DNA from 3 places in the Paenibacillus sp. 203 genome. Region 1 is predicted to be linked to each of the others. Evidence: riboswitches for the same ligand, from Rfam matches in the RefSeq annotation. Region 1 holds a riboswitch; each other region holds the start of a gene.
What was found. Region 1 has a riboswitch for cyclic di-AMP ahead of WA407_RS10960 (hypothetical protein). Riboswitches for the same ligand answer to the same signal wherever they lie in the genome.
Positions count from the first base shown of each region.

Region 1 (6,770 bases):
TGGGTATGCAGCATCTTATCAATGAGAGCGATCCGCCAACCGTCATTCTGCTGGATGGCGACATACAGACTTTTGATAGCCATGCCGTCAACGGTTGTAAATTGAGGATACAAATCATTCAGCATGTAATGTTCCAAGTCTTGTAGACTGTTCAAATGTCCGTTGCGGAATAGTTTCTCCAGTCCGTTAAAACGGGTGAAGCCACCAACAGGTAGGGAAGGGTCCAACAATAATGCATAGTTCAGCAAACGGTTGCCTTTATGCAGGGCGGTTCGCCTCCTCGAAGTGAATCCTTATGTTATATTATTTTACTCTTTACTTAGGGATAACGAAAAAATTCGAAATGTATGTAATATATATTTACATTTTAGTAGCCTTTTTGTCAAATTAAATATTATTATCGCTCATATATGTTAGATAAAATAACATATAAAATAATTATTATATTTGTGTTTACAAATAGTTGATGAGAGAGTATAATAAATCTGTTGCCTCAATACATTATGATTTGCGGTCGTGGTGGAATGGCAGACACGCTATCTTGAGGGGGTAGTGGGCGTACGCCCGTGGAGGTTCGAGTCCTCTCGACCGCATTATATGCAAGACCTAGTTAAAAAAAGCATCCTGACACGCTTTACGTGAAGGGATGCTTTTTTTGTTTTAATAACTGTGATAAAGAAGAATATCAGTTTTGCTGCAAAAGCTTCTCTATATCTCCCGCCAACTTATCTGGAGTGGTTTGCGGTGCATAGCGCTTAAATACGTTACCTTCTCGTGTAATTAAGAATTTAGTAAAATTCCATTTGATCGCTTTGGACCCTAATACCCCCGGAGCTGTTTGGGTCAGGTAGCGAAATAAGGGGTGCGCTTGATCGCCATTGACATCTGTCTTGGCGAACATCGGAAAGGTAACACCATAATTGATCTGGCAAAACTCGGAAATCTCCTCGCTGGACCCTGGCTCTTGTTTGGCGAATTGGTTGCTGGGAAATCCCAAAATTTCGAGCCCCAGTTCATGGTACTGGTCATATAGCTCTTGTAACGCTTTGTATTGGGGGGTTAACCCGCATTTGCTGGCTGTGTTCACAATAAGCAGAACATTCCCTTTATATGTGGATAACGGAATTGGTTTCCCTTGCAGGGTTTGCGCATCATATTCATAAACGGTCATAGTATCTCTCCTTATTCAATATTCAGCAATTAAATTGTAAGCAATTCAAAGTGAGGTTGCAAGTCTGGAAAAGCTGTATTAAGCCTTCTGCCGCTGTAAAATCGTATTTTGTTCAAAACAGTAAATCGCACCGCAAATGGAGCGAATTAAGGTGTTTCTTCTTATAAAAGCGGGTTCAATCGGTGCTTAGCTGGTACATATAGCGTATTTTCTTCTCTTTTTACAAAAAAAGGCCAAAAACGCTCTACCCTACGCCAATATTGACATGCTTGTCATTTTCAAAAAGGGATGAAAAACAGAGATTGAATGAGCTGTGAGAAGCATAGTTGCATTGTAAGCGTTATTATTAATCTTCTATGCTCTAAAGGCCGATTTATAACCCCGCAGTTGAGCTTTACAGTCTTCCATGCGCGGGTGTATGATTCAAGACGTAATTTCAAATTAACTTGAATGAAGCAACAACGAAATGTCTATAGCGCTGAATTTTGCAGTTGCAAAAGCGGGGGAACCAATCGAGACTGTACGGCTTGCCGTGTGTCTCATGGGGTGAATTTTCCGGTCAAGTGCCAGAAATAGGGCGACTCTCACGTCCGAATCCGACAGCTAACCTCGTAAGCGTACAGGGAGAGGCAACAAACCGCCGTGTGCAGCCATGGTTTATTTTATCATGGATATGTCAGAAGCCGGAGGAAAGCCTTTTTCCTTCGGCTTCTTTTTGTTGTCTTTTTATACCGGGAGAGGAGCTACTGATGGAAGGTCGGTTAATTATTGTCACTGCACCGAATGAAGCGGGCAGAAGTTTTGTGAAATTGCTTATTTACAAAAAATTGGCGTTTGCAGTTCTGACGAATAGCGCCCAGGAGGAACGACAGCTCAAAAAAATGGGTGTGGAGCACATTGTCCGCATCAATACCATGCAAGCGGGAAAATGGAATTTTCCAAAAAAAGAAATTGGTAGTGTGTATTTGTTTGAGAACAGCTTGAATCTGACTTGCCGTTTCCTGCAAATATGTCGGCCGCTAACATCGGAATCGATCTATGTTATTACACACGGCTGTAATCCACAAGGAATTTATCGGGGATTGGGAGCGGACCATGTGATCTACACATTGAACGGAGAGGTGGGTTTTCTGCTGAACGGATAAGCACTTATAACATAGTTGTTTTATGATTTTATGATGAAATAAGAATGGCGATCTGAAGACCGATACGGAGGGTATAAACATGATGGATATATACATGCTGCTCGTCATGGCTGTGAGTTATGGAGTGATACTGCTGTTTGTACGCTGGTGTGATGCGCAGACCTCTAAAGGAGGACGAAGAGGATGATCGTTATACTCGGGCTTACGGCTATTGTGTTTATGTATTTAATCTACGCACTCCTGAACCCTGAAAAGTTCTAGTCACTGGTAGGGATAGAGTGGGCGGGAACAACAGATCTGAACATTAAAGCATCATAGGTAGCAGGTTTTCGCAAACGTGTGCACACAATTGGTGCTCTGGAAGCAGGTCTGTTGTTCCAAACGCAGGAGCATTTTGAAGGAGGAATAAAGGATGGAGCTGCTTCAAATTGGAATTGTGATCGTTATATTGCTGCTCTTGGTAAAGCCAATGGGTACATATATGTATCATGTATTCTCGAATGAACCCAATCGGACGGATCGGATTTTTGGCAGAACAGAAAAGCTGATTTATAAGGTAGTAGGCTTGAAGAAAATGGAGAGCATGCGTTGGACTACGTATGTTATGAGTTTCATTGCTACGAACGCCGTGCTTGTGGCAATCAGCTACTTGCTGTTGCGTTTACAGGGAATGCTTCCCGGTAATCCGGCTGGAAACAGTAATATGGAAGCATCACTAGCTTTTAATACGGTAATCAGCTTTATGACGAATACGAATCTCCAACATTATAGCGGAGAAAGCGGGCTTACGTATCTGACGCAGATGGCGTTCGTCACGATGATGATGTTCACTTCGGCTGCTTCCGGTTTTGCGGTTGCTGCGGCTTTTATGAGAGGATTGACGCGGCGCGGTGAAGGAATGGGCAATTTCTTTCAAGATTTTATTAAAGCCATCATAAGAATTTTCCTGCCGCTGGCCTTTGTGCTTACGCTGGTGCTGGTTGGATTGAAGGTGCCCCAGACGCTACAGCCTACGGCGGATATTACGACGCTGAGCGGAACACAGCAGCAGATTTCTATGGGACCCATTGCTTCTCTGGAGTCCATCAAGCATTTGGGGACAAACGGGGGTGGTTATGCGGGAGCTAACTCTGCGCATCCTTTTGAAAATCCAAGTCCTTGGACGAACGTGCTGGAAATTTTGGCAATGTGGGTAATGCCGGCTTCGTTGCCGTATACCTTTGGATTGTTTGCCCGTAATCGTAAGCAGGGCTGGATTATTTTTAGCTCCATGATGGTATTGTTTCTTATTTTTCTATCCATTACGTATGTGTCTGAGAAGACAGGTAATCCGTTAATCCAGACACTGGGTGTGGATGCTTCTCAGGGAAGCATGGAAGGGAAAGAGGTTCGTTTCGGCATTGGACAATCGGCTTTATTCACTGCGGTCACAACAGCGGCAACGACAGGTTCAGTCAATAATATGCATGATACACTAACCCCACTGGGTGGCATGGCTGCTTTGGGAGAAATGATGCTAAACGTCATTTTTGGCGGCAAGGGTGTCGGACTGATGAATATGCTGATGTATGCGATTCTGGGTGTGTTTATATGCGGACTGATGGTCGGGAGAACTCCGGAATTTATGGGGAGGAAAATTGAAGGCAAGGAAATGAAGCTGATCGCGATTGCCATTTTGGTACATCCGTTTCTCATTCTCGCCCCAACTGCACTTGCATTTATGAGTCATTGGGGATACGATGCGGTCACGAACCCTGGCTATCACGGGTTGACTCAGGTGCTCTATGAATATGCGTCATCTGCCGCAAATAACGGTTCGGGATTTGAAGGTCTTTCGGATAACAATGTATTCTGGAACATGACGACGGGGATGGTTATGTTCTTCGGACGATATGTATCTATGATTGCATTGTTGGCTGTGGCGGCTTCGTTGAATGCCAAAGCACCGACTCCGGTGACGACGGGGACACTGCGCACGGACAACAAGTTATTTGGAGCCATTCTGATCGGGGTCGTGCTGCTGATTGGTGCGTTGACCTTTTTACCCGTCATCGTATTGGGACCTGTTGCTGAATTTTTGACCATGTAAAGAAGAAAATGAGAATGGATGAACGGGGTGTTTGATCATGAAGGAACAACGCAAACACATGCTGGACAGAGGCATCTTGAAGCATGCGATCAAGGATAGCTTTATAAAGTTAAATCCGATGATTATGATGAAAAATCCTGTCATGTTCGTCGTGGAGATCGGTACATTGGTCGTGCTGCTCATGTTACTGTTTCCCGGTTATTTTGGAACTGGCAAGGAAATGGGCTTTAACCTGGCCGTGTTTGTTATTCTGTTGTTTACGTTGCTTTTTGCTAATTTTGCCGAAGCACTCGCGGAGGGGCGGGGTAAGGCACAAGCTGCCTCTTTAAAAAAATCCAAGCAGGATACACAAGCTAACAAGCTCATCGGAAATGACATTCAGGTGGTTAGCTCAACCGAATTGCGTAAGGGGGACGTGGTTATTGTCTCCCAGGGCGAAATGATTCCAAGCGATGGTGAGGTCATTGAAGGTCTGGCTTCGGTGGATGAATCTGCAATTACGGGAGAATCGGCTCCGGTCATCAAGGAATCGGGTGGTGATTTTTGCTCGGTAACCGGCGGGACACGAGTAGTCAGTGACCGGATTAAGGTGCGAATTACGACAGAGCCAGGCGAGACATTTATTGATAAAATGATTTCGCTCGTGGAAGGCGCACAGCGGCAAAAGACGCCGAATGAGATTGCACTGAACACTTTGCTGATTAGCTTGACGATTATTTTTCTAATTGTGGTGGTTACGCTAGCGCCGATTGCCCGTCATTTTAACATTGATTTGCCTGTTCCTGTGCTGATTTCGTTGCTAGTCTGTCTGATTCCAACCACGATTGGAGGACTGCTGTCAGCTATCGGGATTGCTGGTATGGACCGGGTCACCCAGTTTAACGTACTGGCCATGTCAGGCAAGGCGGTAGAAGCTTCTGGGGATATCAACACGATGATTCTGGATAAAACAGGTACAATCACCTTCGGTAACCGAATGGCGAGTGAATTCGTGCCTGTGGAGGGCGTGGAGAAGGCAGAGTTAGTGAAGTGGGCAGCGATTAGCTCTATGAAGGATGAGACGCCAGAGGGCCGCTCGGTTCTCGAATTGATGCGCAAACAGGAGCATACGTTGGATGCATCCTTGGCAGCAGGTGGAACCTTTATCGAATTCAAGGCGGAGACACGGATGAGTGGTCTGGATCTGACCGATGGACGAAAGGTACGCAAGGGCGCGGTGGATTCTGTTCGGCAATGGATTGTATCGCAAAACGGCAGTATTCCAGCCGATCTGGAGGAAAAAGCCAATCAGGTAGCCTCTGAAGGAGGTACACCGCTGGCAGTCGCGCTGGATGATCAGATATACGGCATTATTTATTTGAAGGATACAGTGAAGCCAGGTATGAAGGAACGGTTTGATCAGCTCCGGGAAATGGGTATCCGTACGATCATGTGTACCGGAGATAATCCGCTGACAGCAGCTACAATTGCACGAGAAGCGGGTGTGGACGACTTTGTAGCTGAGAGCAAGCCGGAGGACAAAATCGCGGTTATCCGACGTGAGCAGGAACAGGGAAAGCTGGTTGCCATGACCGGAGACGGCACGAATGATGCACCTGCACTGGCGCAAGCGGATGTCGGTCTGGCCATGAATAGCGGCACAGTCGCGGCCAAAGAAGCAGCTAATATGGTGGACCTGGATTCCGATCCGTCCAAAATTATTGAGGTGGTTGCGATCGGCAAGCAGCTGCTTATGACGCGCGGAGCATTGACAACGTTCAGCATTGCGAACGATGTTGCCAAATATTTTGCTATCATCCCGGCGATGTTCATGCTGGCCATTCCACAAATGGGCGCTTTGAACGTCATGGGGCTTGGCTCCCCGCTGTCCGCTATTTTGTCGGCGCTGATCTTTAACGCGGTTATTATTCCGCTTCTGATTCCGCTGGCCATGAAGGGCGTGAAGTATAAGCCGATGAGCTCGGATCGCTTGCTGGGACGGAATTTGCTGATTTACGGTCTGGGCGGTATGGTCGTACCGTTTGTCGGTATTAAGGCCATTGATTTGCTGGTGCATTTGTGGATTTAGTGCAGAAAGGGTGAACGACATGAGTGGTTTTTATCGGATGATGTCTGGACGCAGATTTGCTGCGCACGAAAAAGCCGAATCTGGCGGGCAAGGTCATAACAAACGTACAGGGACCGGGACAGTGTCGGAAGGACAACCGGAGAGACAAGAGATGCGAGGAAGTACAGTTATTGGAGTAGCTTTGCGAACTTCGGTGCTGATGATTCTCTTGTGCGGTTTGGCATATCCGCTAGTCAGTACAGGAGTAGCGCAGGTTCTGTTTCCGCAGCAAGCAAACGGAAGTATGCTCCGTGACGC
Region 1 is NZ_JAXCHD010000004.1:331,010-337,779, forward strand. Features, by position in the region: gene WA407_RS10945 (urease accessory protein UreF) at 1-248, opposite strand, end outside; tRNA gene WA407_RS10950 (tRNA-Leu) at 511-593, shown strand; gene WA407_RS10955 (glutathione peroxidase) at 686-1,171, opposite strand; cyclic di-AMP (ydaO/yuaA leader) riboswitch at 1,638-1,805, shown strand; gene WA407_RS10960 (hypothetical protein) at 1,921-2,316, shown strand; gene WA407_RS26740 (potassium-transporting ATPase subunit F) at 2,500-2,577, shown strand; gene kdpA (potassium-transporting ATPase subunit KdpA) at 2,729-4,405, shown strand; gene kdpB (potassium-transporting ATPase subunit KdpB) at 4,443-6,473, shown strand; gene kdpC (potassium-transporting ATPase subunit KdpC) at 6,493-6,770, shown strand, end outside.

Region 2 (6,770 bases), on a different contig from region 1:
TCTACGGTATACTTTAATCCGCCTTCTTGTTCAGTGGTCGCAAGCTTCAAATCCGACGGCTTAAAGCCAAAGCGCTTGACCCATACTGCGGCCGCCTGCTCCTTGGCTTCGAGCGTCATGCCGTCCTCAGCCACACGTACAAGCCTGTTACGTGCTTGTTCATCCGTAGAAATATCAGCCTGTGTGTAATTGGTGCTGGAGGTGATCCGTTTAAAGCTAACGACCTTGCCAGTGGATAAATCCACATGAATTTGCAGTTTACTCTTCGCTGAGGATTCAGGCAGATCGACCCGAAAGGTTTCGTAAGGGTAACTTTTTTTCCATGTACGGTCGTACTGTTGAAGTAGTTTTTCTCTAGATAAATAACCGTACAAATCTGTTTCGGCCTGATAGGTCACGACAGGCTCCTCAGGCTGTGATTCAGTATAGCCCAGCTCGGAGCGGGCGAAGTCCAATGCGTGTATGACCGCTTCTTGTTTGCTGATGACCTTTGCGTTCATTACTGATTCTGGACTCGGATTGCTAAGCGAGGGAATAAGCAATTGAAAGATAAAAAAGCAAATCAGGCCAATCCCGCCCAGCAAGCCTAATTTTTTGAAGTTGGCCGTGAGCACGACCGGTTTCCCGATAGGATTCATGAGTTTCCTCCTTAATCTGTAAATAAGAACATCCATTAAAGATATCATACTGCACAGGTTCGCGCCAACAGACAAGCGATATTCATGAAAATAGAGTGAAAGCACTTTAAAGTTCCAATAAAATTAGATAAGCTGCGATTAAACGATGCCCATTCGCAAAATAAAGCCAATTTCACGTTTTTTCGGCGAAATCGGTTTTGTGATCTGGATATAGAAGGATTATAATCTTGAGGCAATGCCTATGAAATACATAGGTAATGATATACAGTTGAGCCGAATTTCTATGGGAAAACGGGGGAACCATGTTACTGGGGTGAATTTTACAACCGATCCTGCTGGATCGGAAGTGTAAATAGGGCATACTGTGCTGCCCGAATCCGTCAGCTAACCTCGTAGGCTATGAGCAGGAACCAAGTCAGGCACTCGGTTTTCCGGTGTCTTTTTTTGTGCGTATAAAAGTGTTTGGATTGGTTAGACCGCTGCGGGTGCAGATTATTCTTCCGATTGCTGTTATCCCCGGATTTTTTTATTGTATACCCCCTTTAATGGTTAAAATCCGGAGATAAAGGCAAACGCTTCGCTTCTTCAGAACAATTCTGCCCCCTTCGCTACTGCCCGCCAATAGCACAGGGGGCCGAGTAGTGCTTGACATGCATTCTTCCTGTATTCAGGGAATGCTAATTATAGTTAACTAAGGTTTGGAAAAATCAAAAAATTCAGGGGCAACGACGATCGAAAGATCAAATGGAACGCGTAGCGAGCTTACACCGTATTAAATCACTGATTTATAGTTTTAAGGATTAGGAGAGAAGTGATGAATAGATGAATCCCAATGCAAGCTGGCTTCGGCTTTCTCCACCGCAGATATTCGTTGCGGGCTTTGCCATTATCATTCTAATAGGTAGCTTATTGTTAATGCTGCCGATCTCCAATACAACAGGAAAGCCACTTGCGTTTATAGACGCTTTGTTTACTGCCGCGTCCGCGACGTGTGTAACAGGGCTTGTCGTTAAGGATACAGGGACCTTTTTCACAACCTTTGGTCAAGTCGTCATCGCTGCACTCATTCAGATTGGCGGTCTCGGCTTTATGACTATGGCTACCTTGATCGCGCTGGTGTTCAAACGTCGGATTTCCTTGCGGGAGCGCCTCATTTTGCAGGAAGCGATGAATCAGACTTCTGTAGAGGGAATTGTCGGGTTAATCCGTAAGGTATTGCTGTACTCACTGGTTATTGAAGGCGTATGCGCTACGATATTCTCGGTTCGCTGGTCCTTTGATATGCCCGTAGGCAGGGCGATTTATTTTGGAATCTGGCATGCCATCTCCATGTTTAACAATGCTGGTTTTGATTTATTCGGTGAATTTCGCAGCTTGACAGGTTATGTATATGATCCGATTGTTAATTTTACCGCAATGTTTCTAATTATTTCTGGCGGCATTGGTTTTGTAGTGATGTCAGACCTGGCAGAATATCGCAAGCGCAAGAGACTGTCCTTGCATACCAAGGTGGTACTCAGCATGACGGGCGCAATGATTGTAGTCGGCACGCTCGTGATTTTTGTATTTGAGTTTACGAATCCAAGGACTCTTGGCTCGCTTGATTGGGGTGGTAAGCTACTGGGATCTTTATTCCAGTCCGTTACTCCCCGTACCGCAGGTGCCAATACGCTGGACATCGCAGGCTTGCGGCAGGCTACGCAGTTTTTTATCATCATACTCATGTTTATTGGGGCTTCTCCTGGTTCCACTGGAGGCGGGATTAAGACCACAACATTCGCCCTGCTCATTGGAGCGGTGATTTCGATGCTGCGGGGGCGGGAAGATATTGTACTGTTCAAGTACCGACTTGCGCAGGGACGAATTTACAAGGCTTTGACCATTACACTGCTGGGGTTGCTGTTCGTGATCGGGGTGACCATGATTTTGTCGGCAACCGAAGATCATCATTTTCTGATGATCTTGTTTGAGACGGTGTCTGCGTTTGGTACGGTGGGGCTGTCGATGGGGCTTACACCTGATTTGACAGTCATAGGAAAGTTGGTGATTACCCTGACGATGTTTGCAGGTAGACTGGGGCCACTCACGCTAGCTTATGCACTGGGGCCGAAAAAGGGTAAAGAATTGTATCGTCATCCGGAAGGCAAAATGATTATAGGATAAGGGAGTTTTCGAGTAGATATGAAAACGCAGCAGTTTGTAGTTATTGGCTTGGGGCGGTTCGGCTCAAGCCTGGCTTTGCAATTGGTTGATATGGGGTGCGAGGTGCTAGGCATTGACCGGAATGAGGATGTTGTGGACAGTATGAGTGAGATGTTGACACATACTGTCGTGGCGGACGCTACCGATGAAGATTCGTTGCGATCACTGGGCATCCGTAATTTCGATTGTGGCATTGTTGCTATTGGTGATGACATTCAGGTAAGCATCCTCACCGCCATTTTGCTGAAGGAGCTGGGTGTGAAAAAAGTTGTAGCCAAAGCCATATCTGTGCTGCACGGGCGTGCGTTAGAAAAGCTCGGTGTGGACCGGATTATTTATCCAGAACGGGATATGGGTATCCGGGTGGCTCACCAGCTAGTCACGCCTAATTTGCTCGATTATTTGGAGTTGTCTAAGGAATACAGTATTGTGGAACTCAATGTACCTGCATGTCTGAATGGCAAAACGCTAGCAGAGCTAAATGCCCGTACCCGCTTTGGTTGTAGCGTCGTGGCGCTTCATACAGCGAACGGTATCCTGATCGCACCGACGGCTATGGATCGGCTAAAAGCAGACGATATCATGGTCATCATCGGCTCGAATGACAATATCGGTCGCTTTGAGGATGAGGTTGTTAATGTTAATGAAGAGGATTAAACCCTCTACACCATACGGTAGCCTGCAAACGACGCACGTGTCTCGCTAATCCAGCGTCGTGCTGTCGGACCGAGATCGGTCGTCTCCGAGTAAATGAGGGAGGTCGTTCGGCGTGTCTCCTTCAAATCGGGCAAGTATAATGCAGTGAGTCCATTATCCCGTAATAGTTCGCTACGCAAATAGGATTTGGGCAGCAAGGCAGAAGCCTTACAGGTTGGAAGCAGGCGTACAATTGCCTCGAAGGAGTCGATTTCCATACGGATATCCGGCATGATGCCGCTGCGCTGGAACAAGTCATCCGTCAGACTGCGGTACCAGGTTCCTTTGGAGAAAATAATCATCGGCAATCCTTGCAGATCTTTCATCGAGGCCGTTCCTGTCTTGACGGTTAATTCATGTCCAATGGGAACAACGAGCTCCAAATGATCATCAAATAGCGGAATGCAACGCAGTCCGGCTTCATGAATGGCAGACCCGACAATACCGGCGTCTGCTTTTTTGTCACGTACAAAGGCGACGATTTCATGAGTTTTACCGGTGAGCAGCTTTAGCTCGGTTTGAGGATGCTTGCTCATGAAAGCTTCGACGAGGGTAGGCAGCGTCGTTTGGAGTGTCGTGAGACTAGCCCCGAGTGTAAGCATACTCTGGGCTTCATTTTTGTGCTGGGACAGCTTTTGTAAGAAGCGAAGCTGTCGTTGCCGTTGCTCTAGCGCGAATGTATAAACAAATCGGCCAGTGGACGTAATTTCGAGCCGTTTGCCCCGACGATCAAAAAGATTCACACCCAGCTCTTCCTCCAGCTTCGCAATTTTGCGAGACAGGGCAGGTTGGGACAGATTCAGCAGTTTGGAGGCTTTATTCAGGCTGGACTGCTCGACAATGACGGCAAAAGCGTTCAAATCCTCAAACAAATCATCCACTTCCTCTCTATATGCAAAAAAGACATAATAATTAATACGTATATTGCAATTCCATTATAAGCCGAAAAGGAGTAACATGAAAGCGACACAAGATGTTCACACTTTTGTTTTTCCTTATAAGGGACACCTTGTTGGACATTTCCTGTCGGAAACTGTCAATTTATATGTTATATTACTATTGAAAACGCTATTATTAGGAGAAGGGAGCATGACCTAGATGAGAGGATTTTATTCCAGAAAGCTGCATTCGCTTCTTGGCGTCATTCCGCTGGCTCTATTTTTTGTTGAGCATTTGGTGACGAACTTCACAGCGGTGGAGGGCGGCAAGGAAGGATTTAATCGCAGCGTGGCCTTCCTGAATGGTTTGCCACTGGTTATTGTGCTAGAAACGTTATTCATCTACTTGCCATTACTGTTCCACGGAATTTATGGCTTGTATATTGCGTATCAGGCTGACCCGAATGTCAAAAGATTCGGCTATTCACGTAACTGGCGCTTTCTGTTCCAGCGTATTTCTGGCGTTATTACGTTTGTATTTATTATCTGGCACGTATACGACACGCGCTTTCAGGTGGCTCTGGGTAATGTAACCCATGAGGAGCTAGGCGGAGTCATGCATGGCATCGTGACGAACCCGGTTTATTTCATTTTGTATTTAATCAGTGTCGTTTCGGCATCCTTTCACTTTGCTAACGGACTGTGGGCATTTATGGTCAGTTGGGGGATTACTGTGGGACCACGTGCGCAAAAAGTATCTTCTTATATCTGCATGACCCTGTTCGTGGTGGTGTCTATCGGCTTCGTCGCTTCCCTGCTTGCATTCCGCAGCGCGGAATTTCAGGAAACGGCAACTGCCTTGGTGCAATGCAGCGCTTTTAAACAGCTACTATAAACGACTCATATCAATTATACATCGTGTCGAGATTCTATTTTCAAACGTAAAAGGGGATTTGGTTAAAATCCTGAAAAAAAGGAGTGAGCAGAAATGGCAGCATCCAACATTATTGTCGTGGGCGGCGGTCTGGCAGGTCTAATGGCTACGATCAAGGCGGCAGAGGCGGGAGTTCACGTTCATTTATTTTCTTTGGTTCCGGTCAAAAGGTCCCACTCCGTTTGTGCTCAAGGCGGCATCAACGGTGCGGTTAATACCAAGGGTGAGGGAGACTCACCCTGGATTCACTTTGATGATTCAGTTTATGGTGGGGACTTTCTGGCCAACCAGCCTCCGGTAAAAGCGATGTGCGAAGCGGCCCCGGGGATCATTCATCTCATGGACCGCATGGGCGTCATGTTTAACCGGACACCGGAAGGACTGCTGGACTTCCGCCGCTTCGGCGGTACCCAGCATCATCGGACCGCCTTTGCCGGTGCGACGACAGGACAGCAGCTTCTGTACGCTCTCGATGAGCAGGTACGGCGCTGGGAATCTGCGGGTTTGGTGACCAAGTACGAGAACTGGGAGTTTTTACAGGCTGTACTGGATGATGAAGGCATCTGTCGAGGGATTTGCGGGCAGGATTTGCGTACGATGGAAGTGAAGACTTTTGCGGCGGATGCAGTTATTTTGGCGTCTGGTGGCCCCGGGATTATTTTCGGTAAAACCACGAATTCCGTCATTAATACGGGCACAGCTGCTGGTGCGGTGTATCAGCAAGGCGTACGCTATGCGAACGGTGAGTTTATCCAGATTCATCCGACGGCTATACCAGGTGATGACAAGCTGCGTCTCATGTCCGAGTCGGCACGGGGAGAGGGCGGTCGTATTTGGACGTATAAGGACGGTAAGCCATGGTATTTCCTCGAAGAAAAGTATCCGGCTTACGGAAATCTGGTCCCTCGCGATATTGCGACACGTGAAATATTCAGTGTATGCGTTGATGATGGACTGGGTATTAATGGCGAGAACATGGTCTACCTCGATCTGTCCCACAAGGACCCGAAAGAACTGGATGTAAAGCTGGGCGGCATTATTGAAATTTATGAAAAATTTGTCGGTGACGATCCGCGCAAAATCCCGATGAAAATATTCCCGGCTGTTCATTATTCAATGGGCGGCATGTGGGTCGATTACAATCAGATGACGAATATACCGGGCTTGTTCGCGGCTGGTGAGTGTGAATTCCAATATCACGGTGCGAACCGTTTGGGTGCGAACTCGTTGCTGTCAGCCATTTACGGCGGGATGGTGGCTGGACCTAAGGCTGTGGAATACATTAAAGGCTTGAAAAAATCTGCACAAGATATAGCTACCTCTGTATTTGATGCGGCAGTCAATCAGCAGACGGAGAAGTATGAGCGTATTTTGCATATGGACGGAAAAGAAAATGCCTATGTTCTTCATAAAGAGCTGGGT
Region 2 is NZ_JAXCHD010000006.1:172,962-179,731, forward strand. Features, by position in the region: gene WA407_RS15740 (CPBP family intramembrane glutamic endopeptidase) at 1-638, opposite strand, end outside; cyclic di-AMP (ydaO/yuaA leader) riboswitch at 900-1,052, shown strand; gene WA407_RS15745 (TrkH family potassium uptake protein) at 1,461-2,801, shown strand; gene WA407_RS15750 (potassium channel family protein) at 2,820-3,497, shown strand; gene WA407_RS15755 (LysR family transcriptional regulator) at 3,503-4,408, opposite strand; gene WA407_RS15760 (succinate dehydrogenase cytochrome b558 subunit) at 4,635-5,309, shown strand; gene sdhA (succinate dehydrogenase flavoprotein subunit) at 5,403-6,770, shown strand, end outside.
Region 2: linked by a shared signal. The riboswitch ahead of WA407_RS15745 (TrkH family potassium uptake protein) and the one ahead of WA407_RS10960 (hypothetical protein) in region 1 are both predicted to bind cyclic di-AMP.

Region 3 (6,770 bases), on a different contig from region 1:
AAGAAATCACATTATATATGAAGTTTGAGGTAAAACTGCCCGCCATCTTCGCTCGTATGGGTGCGACAGATGATTTTGTAATGGCAGGGCAATGGTTCCCGAAGCTCAGCGTCTACGAGACTGAAGGACAGCGTGGACGCGCCGAGGAGGGCTGGAACCTCCACCAGTATCATGGTAACTCCGAGTTTTATGCCGATTTTGGAATTTACAGCGTACGGATTCGGGTGCCTGAAACTCATATCGTAGCAGCGACCGGATTTCCCACCCGTGGTGCCGTCCGACAGAACGGCCAAAAAATATATCAATTTTATGCCGATGATGTACACGATTTTGCCTGGTCCGCTTCACCCAACTTTGTAACCGTAGAAGAACCCTTTTCTTCTGCTGAAGTCCCTGGTGTCAAAATCAAGCTCTACCTTGACCCGTCGCACAAGGAGCTCAAAGGGCGCTATATGAGCGCAGCGAAGGCCGCCCTTTCGTACTACAGCAAATGGTACGGGCCTTATCCATATTCCACCCTATCCATCGTGGTTCCACCCAAATCAGGCAATGGAGCCGGCGGTATGGAGTATCCGACACTCATCACGGCCGCTGCTGCGGGTAATCTGAATCCTGGCTATAGTCTGGAACGGACATTAGTTCATGAGATTGGACATCAATATTTCTACGGAATGGTAGCCAATAATGAATTTGAGGAGCCGTGGCTGGATGAAGGCTTCACCTCCTATGCAGAGGAGCGGCTTATGGAGCAAGAATATGGGCTTACCCCCAACCTGCCATTACAATCGGGACAGGTAGCTTCCCCACAGCCGCTAAACCGTGAGTCATGGAAGTATGGCTCAGCTGCTGAGTATGCGCAAAATGCCTACTCTCGAGGCAAGCTGGTACTACGGGGCATTGAACGTCAGGTGGGTATGAAAAAAATGGATCGCATTATGCGGACCTACGTCCAGACGTACCGATTTAAGCATCCGTCCTCAATGGATTTTCAACGTATCGTGGAGAGAGTCACCGGACGCTCATGGAGCCACTATTTTGAACAGTATGTATATGACGGCCAGATGGCGGACTTTTCAGTGGATCACATCACAAACCACAAGCTGGAGAATGGATATGAAGCAGTCGTGACGGTCAGCAAAAAAGGGGCGGATTATCCCAAGATCCCTGTCCAATTTACCTTCAAGGATGGTACCACGATATTCAAGGCTTGGGACGGCGCGGGCAAAAGCACAACTTTTCGGATCAAAAGTACTTCTCCCGTTTCCTATGTAACCCTTGATCCCCTATATACCATTGCACTGGAGAACAAGCATATTAACAATAGCCTAAAGGCCGAATTGGACGAAAAGCAACAAACCCGTTGGAGTGTTAGTGTAACCAAGCTGTTGGAGACACTGCTTGGAAGTCTGTCATGGTGAGGTGTCTATAGATGCGGACTGTTATAAAAGAGGGCTGGGCGCTGGTGCGCATACGATTCTATATCGTTATCATTTTATTTCTGTATCGACTACTGTGGGGGGTGTTTCTCTATCGGCTGGTGCAGTCTGCCGTTATCCCGCTATTGCTCCGTTATCCTGATCAGGGTCAAAACGAACTGGGACAGACCTTATTTTGGATGGAGAGTCAGATTGCTCTGATGGACAGCCGGGAAGTACATGTGTATTTGTGGATACTACTAGGGGCGACTGTACTACGCATACTGATCACTCCCTTCATTAGAGCCGGAATATATCAAAGTCTGCATACCGATGCGACTGAACCGCAAAGCCTGTCCTTTTTCAAGGGTATGAAACGCCATGGCATGTCGTCGCTGTTGTATTACACCATCGAGTTGGGACTGCTGCTGCTTCCCGCCTTTTGGGTAGTACCGAGACTCTACCCTATTGTAGCAGGAGCACTTCAATCTTCCTCTTATCTGCTGCATTTATTGCCCTATGTCATTGGATGGATGGCATACGGATGGTTCATTCGGCAGTGCATCCTGTATATGCAACTGGGTACTGTCGGTGGTCACGCCATACTATCGTCCCTGCTCGCCTTCTTTCGCCAGCTCCTCCCAGCTGTCGGTATATCCCTTTTGCTCGGTGCTTGTGTGCTGCTGGTCTTCGGTCTATTTGGCACCGTGGCGATGATTTGGACTGGCATGCTGGCGCTCATTCTCCAGCAATCGTATCATTTTGTTACTAGTCTGGTCAGGCTGTGGCATATCAGTTCGCAGTACAGACTATGGCATACCGATATCTCTAGTAGAAGCTAAGCCCTGCCTTTATGTTTTTTACTTCATTTCCGTCTGTCGAAAAACATGATTCATACCCGCGCAAACGACACATAACTGAATACTGTTAACAAGATCTGTTCCTGGGACATTAGGAGCAGATTTTTTTTGTAACTTTTTGCAATGAAACATTTGCCAAAGCCAGCCGTCTTTGTTACAATAATCGCAGTGAACTGATAGTAACAACTTTGTAATCTTTATTGTAACCTTTATCTCAAAAATAACGTTATTGTGAATACTGCTCTCCAAGGTGCACATCTTAAGTTAAGCCTAATTCCTGGCACCTAGGAAGCGGGGGAACCAGTTTGGGTGAATTGATCTCGCAACAGAGTGGTCATAGGGGAACCTTCTACCGAATCCTTAAGCTAACCTCGCAGGCATTGGAAGGGGTATATTTTTTTTGAAGAAGAAGCTAACGATCGCAGCTATGGGTCTTGCCATTGCCTTTACATCTTTTACATTCGGTGGCGGCAGTGCATATGCAGACTCTAAGATGGACCAGGTCATCCAAGATGCCAAAGGAACGAACTACAGAAGCGGAGGCACTACACTCGAGGGATTCGATTGCTCCGGCTTCACAATGTACGTATACAACAAACTGGGAATTAAACTTCCGCATCAATCCGGATCACAATTCAAAATGGGATCTTCTGTATCCCGCGATGAAATGAGACCTGGGGACCTGGTGTTCTTCAACACCACAGGAAGAGGCATTTCCCATGTAGGTATCTTCGTAGGTGAGGGGAAATTTGCCCACTCCTCGACTTCACGTGGTGTAGTAGTTAGCTCACTGAACGAAAATTATTACGCTAACCGCTATGTCGGTGCAAAAAGAATTATGAGCACAGACGCTTACCATTCTGTAGCTTCAGACATTCCTGATGACGATAACGTAGAATAACTAACGCACAGCAAGCTAACCCTAGCCGCAATTTGATTCTGGCCGGAATCGAATTGCGGTTTTTTATGTCCACAACATCAGCAATTATTATCTTTACTGACGAACTGAGACCTCAAAAGGTTTCAATTGTAGCGAACATCGTCGGTTTTACCGTCACCGCTGGGGGAGCATATGAGCAGTAATTCCTTCTTATTGAATGTATACCCGACTTAGGTATGAAATAAACACGCTTGCCATTCCTCTGCAACTTGTCTACAATCTGTTGTTAATGATTGAAGTACCTGTGTAAAAGGAGGATGGAACACATGCCGGCCTCAATATCCAACTATCGGATCGTACCGATGGACGAGCATCAAGCCGCTGCAATCTGTGAGTGGCACTATGATCCACCTTATAACATATACGGTTGGCTCCCCTGGGAACAAATGAAGGCGCTTGAAGTCGAATTTGGAAGTCCCACGCTTCGCCAAGAGCAATATGTTGCCGTACTGGATAAAGAGAACAAACTGACGGGATTTGCTCAATATTTTCCTATGATCGGTGTGACCCGGCTAGGTCTTGGAATGCATCCTGACAGATGCGGACATGGCAAAGGCTCTGATTTTGTCCGTGCCATTGCAGAGGAAGCTCAACGACGCAACCCGAAGAATGAAATTGATCTAGAGGTGCTCACTTGGAATGGGCGCGCTATCCGGGCCTATAAGGCGGCTGGATTTGAGCTTACAGATACCTATGAACGCCAGACTCCTGATGGCAAAAAACCATTTTATTGTATGGTATATCGTCCCGAGCACCCAACCCAGATTCTATGATAAAAGCGCCTTCGGCATACAACCACAATGTTGTATAGCGAAGGCGCTTTTATCATCATACGACAGATCATTACAAGCTCAATGACTGCTGCGCATTTTTTCAAAAGCTTCATTATATTGTTGGGCTTCCTTAATATCCACGGCCATAATACCGCCGTCGTCCCAAGAGGTCAAACGCAGAGTCACGGTCTTATAATCAATCGTAATAAATGGATGATGATTGAATGCTTCAGATATAGCGGCAACTTCATCCACGAATGCAATCCCTTTCATAAAACTGGAAAAATTATATTTTCGGACGATCCAACGTCCTTCCTCCAGTTCCCAGCCCTCCAGTTTCTCCAGATGTGCTTCAATCTCTTCTTGTGTAAAAGGCATGTTACGAACTCCTCCCCGTTTATACGGAAGCCTTTCGACCGCTTAAATACGGCCAAAACTACGATATATTGGTGTACATATTACCACGGCCCCGTTGATAAATCCATAAGACGGACCTCAAATCAAAGGGACTGACGTCAGCTCCTCGTCCCCAATAAGTACATAGATGCGATGCTGCTCCGGCTCATAGATCACAACGCCACTCCCTACAGTGATTGTGGGCTCTGTACCCAGTGCATAAAATAAGTCTTCTGCCAAAGCTTCATTGACTTCCTGACGTCCCGCCGGATCCAGCCTGTCCCAATCTTCTGCTTCCATCTCAAAAAATTCATAGCTATCTGGGATGCGCCCCACAGCCTCTGTCAAATCGTTCAAAATTTGTTCATACTCACGCCCATGCTTTACTCCCATGCCATTTCCTCCAATGGTTCCGCCATTCAATACATAATCACCTTATTATACCGGAAATTCGCACTTAACAAAAAAGAGAGTTTTGTCGATAAATACTATAATCCGTCTTGTAATGACGCGCTTGGGGCAAGGACGACCCCGGCGGCATGAAAGGATTCAAAATCTATTCTCATGGATGAGGTGTATCATGCAAATTTCAACCATTATCGGACTTGTGCTCGGGATTGTGTCACTGGTCGTCGGGATGATCTTAAAAGGCGCTCCGGTCGTCAATTTGGTCAATAATCCCGCTGCTTACATGATTATTTTCGTCGGAACGGCAGCGAGTATATTTATGGCCTTCCCGATGGCAGAAATCAAACGGATTCCGAAGCTGTTCAAGGTTATTTTCACCGAACAAAAACTGTTAGACCGCAAAGAGCTCATCGGTACGTTTACCGAGTGGGCATCCATTACCCGTCGTGAAGGTCTGCTCGCCTTGGAATCCAAGGTAGAAGAAATCGACGATCCCTTTATGCGTGGCGGCATGCGAATGATTATTGACGGCAATGATCAGGAATTCGTACGGGACGTTCTGATGGAGGATATCAATGCTACCGAGGATCGACATCGCTCTGGCGCACTGATCTTCTCCCAAGCCGGTATGTACGCTCCAACGCTCGGGGTACTCGGTGCGGTTGTAGGTCTGATCGCAGCTCTGGCTGACCTTAGTGACATGGAAAAGCTCTCTCATGCCATTGCAGCAGCCTTCATTGCGACGTTGCTCGGTATTTTTACAGGTTATGTTCTATGGCATCCGATGTCCAACAAGCTGAAACGGTTATCCAAAAAAGAAGTGGAGCTTAAATTAATGATGGTCGAAGGTCTGCTTTCCATTCAATCGGGGATATCGACAATTGCCATCAGTCAGAAACTGACGATCTTCCTGACTCCGACCGAACGGGCTACATTGACCCAGAAGGATGGCGATTCCAGTGAGTAAAAAGAGACATGAACCGCATGAAGAGCATGCTGACGAAAGCTGGCTGTTGCCATATTCCGACTTAATGACCCTTCTGTTGGCTCTTTTCATTGTCTTATTCGGTATGAGCTCGCTCGACGCCAAAAAATTTGAAACTATGGCTCAATCCCTGAGTTCAGCTTTTAGTGGGGGCACTGGCGTGCTGGATCACTCGGCCGCGAATCCGTCGTCACAATCCATGGATATGGGCAAAAATAAAGAACAAGTATCACAACCCTTAAAATCGAAAGCTACTTCTACCTCTGAACTGCAAAAACAGCTTGCCCAGCGGGAAGAAGAAGATTTAAAAAAGCTTAAAAAACAGATGGATCAATATATTCAAAATAACGGCCTGTCACCTCTGCTGAATACCAAGCTGAACCAATCCCAGCTGATGATCACCATTAGTGATAATGCCCTGTTTTCATCCGGGCAAGCCGAAGTAAAACCGGGAGCGAGAAAGCTGGCCAAGTCTATTTCTAGTATGCTCCAGCAGTTCCCTGGCTATGATGTTATCGTATCGGGTCATACGGATAATGTACCGATCTCCAACAGCCAGTTCCCGTCCAACTTTGATTTGAGCGCCCAGCGCTCTCTGAATTTCTTGCGTATCTTGTTGCTCAATCCAGATCTCGATCCAACCAAGTTTGTATCCATCGGTTATGGCGAGTATCGTCCATTGGCAAGCAATCAAGATGGCCAAGGACGCTCCAAAAACCGTCGTGTTGAAATATCTGTTCTCCGCAAATATCAGAACGGGACACAAGTCATCAGTCCTACCTCAAGCTCGAATGAAGGTTGATTATGCATATGTTATATGAACAAAGGCACCGCCGCATTTTTATGCAGCTGGTGCCTCTTTGTTTAGTGCTTCCTATAATCTGGACTTGTCAGATACGAGGATCATACGCTGTAGGCTATACAAAGCCCCTCTGGCATTAGCTAAGCGTATAATCGAGCATCTGGCCAAGCTCCTGCTTCTCAGCCTCTGTC
Region 3 is NZ_JAXCHD010000024.1:16,677-23,446, reverse strand. Features, by position in the region: gene WA407_RS25870 (M1 family metallopeptidase) at 1-1,418, shown strand, start outside; gene WA407_RS25865 (hypothetical protein) at 1,430-2,257, shown strand; cyclic di-AMP (ydaO/yuaA leader) riboswitch at 2,533-2,670, shown strand; gene WA407_RS25860 (C40 family peptidase) at 2,676-3,176, shown strand; gene WA407_RS25855 (GNAT family N-acetyltransferase) at 3,482-3,988, shown strand; gene WA407_RS25850 (4a-hydroxytetrahydrobiopterin dehydratase) at 4,067-4,366, opposite strand; gene WA407_RS25845 (hypothetical protein) at 4,484-4,777, opposite strand; gene motA (flagellar motor stator protein MotA) at 4,965-5,759, shown strand; gene motB (flagellar motor protein MotB) at 5,752-6,579, shown strand; gene rluF (23S rRNA pseudouridine(2604) synthase RluF) at 6,716-6,770, opposite strand, start outside.
Region 3: linked by a shared signal. The riboswitch ahead of WA407_RS25860 (C40 family peptidase) and the one ahead of WA407_RS10960 (hypothetical protein) in region 1 are both predicted to bind cyclic di-AMP.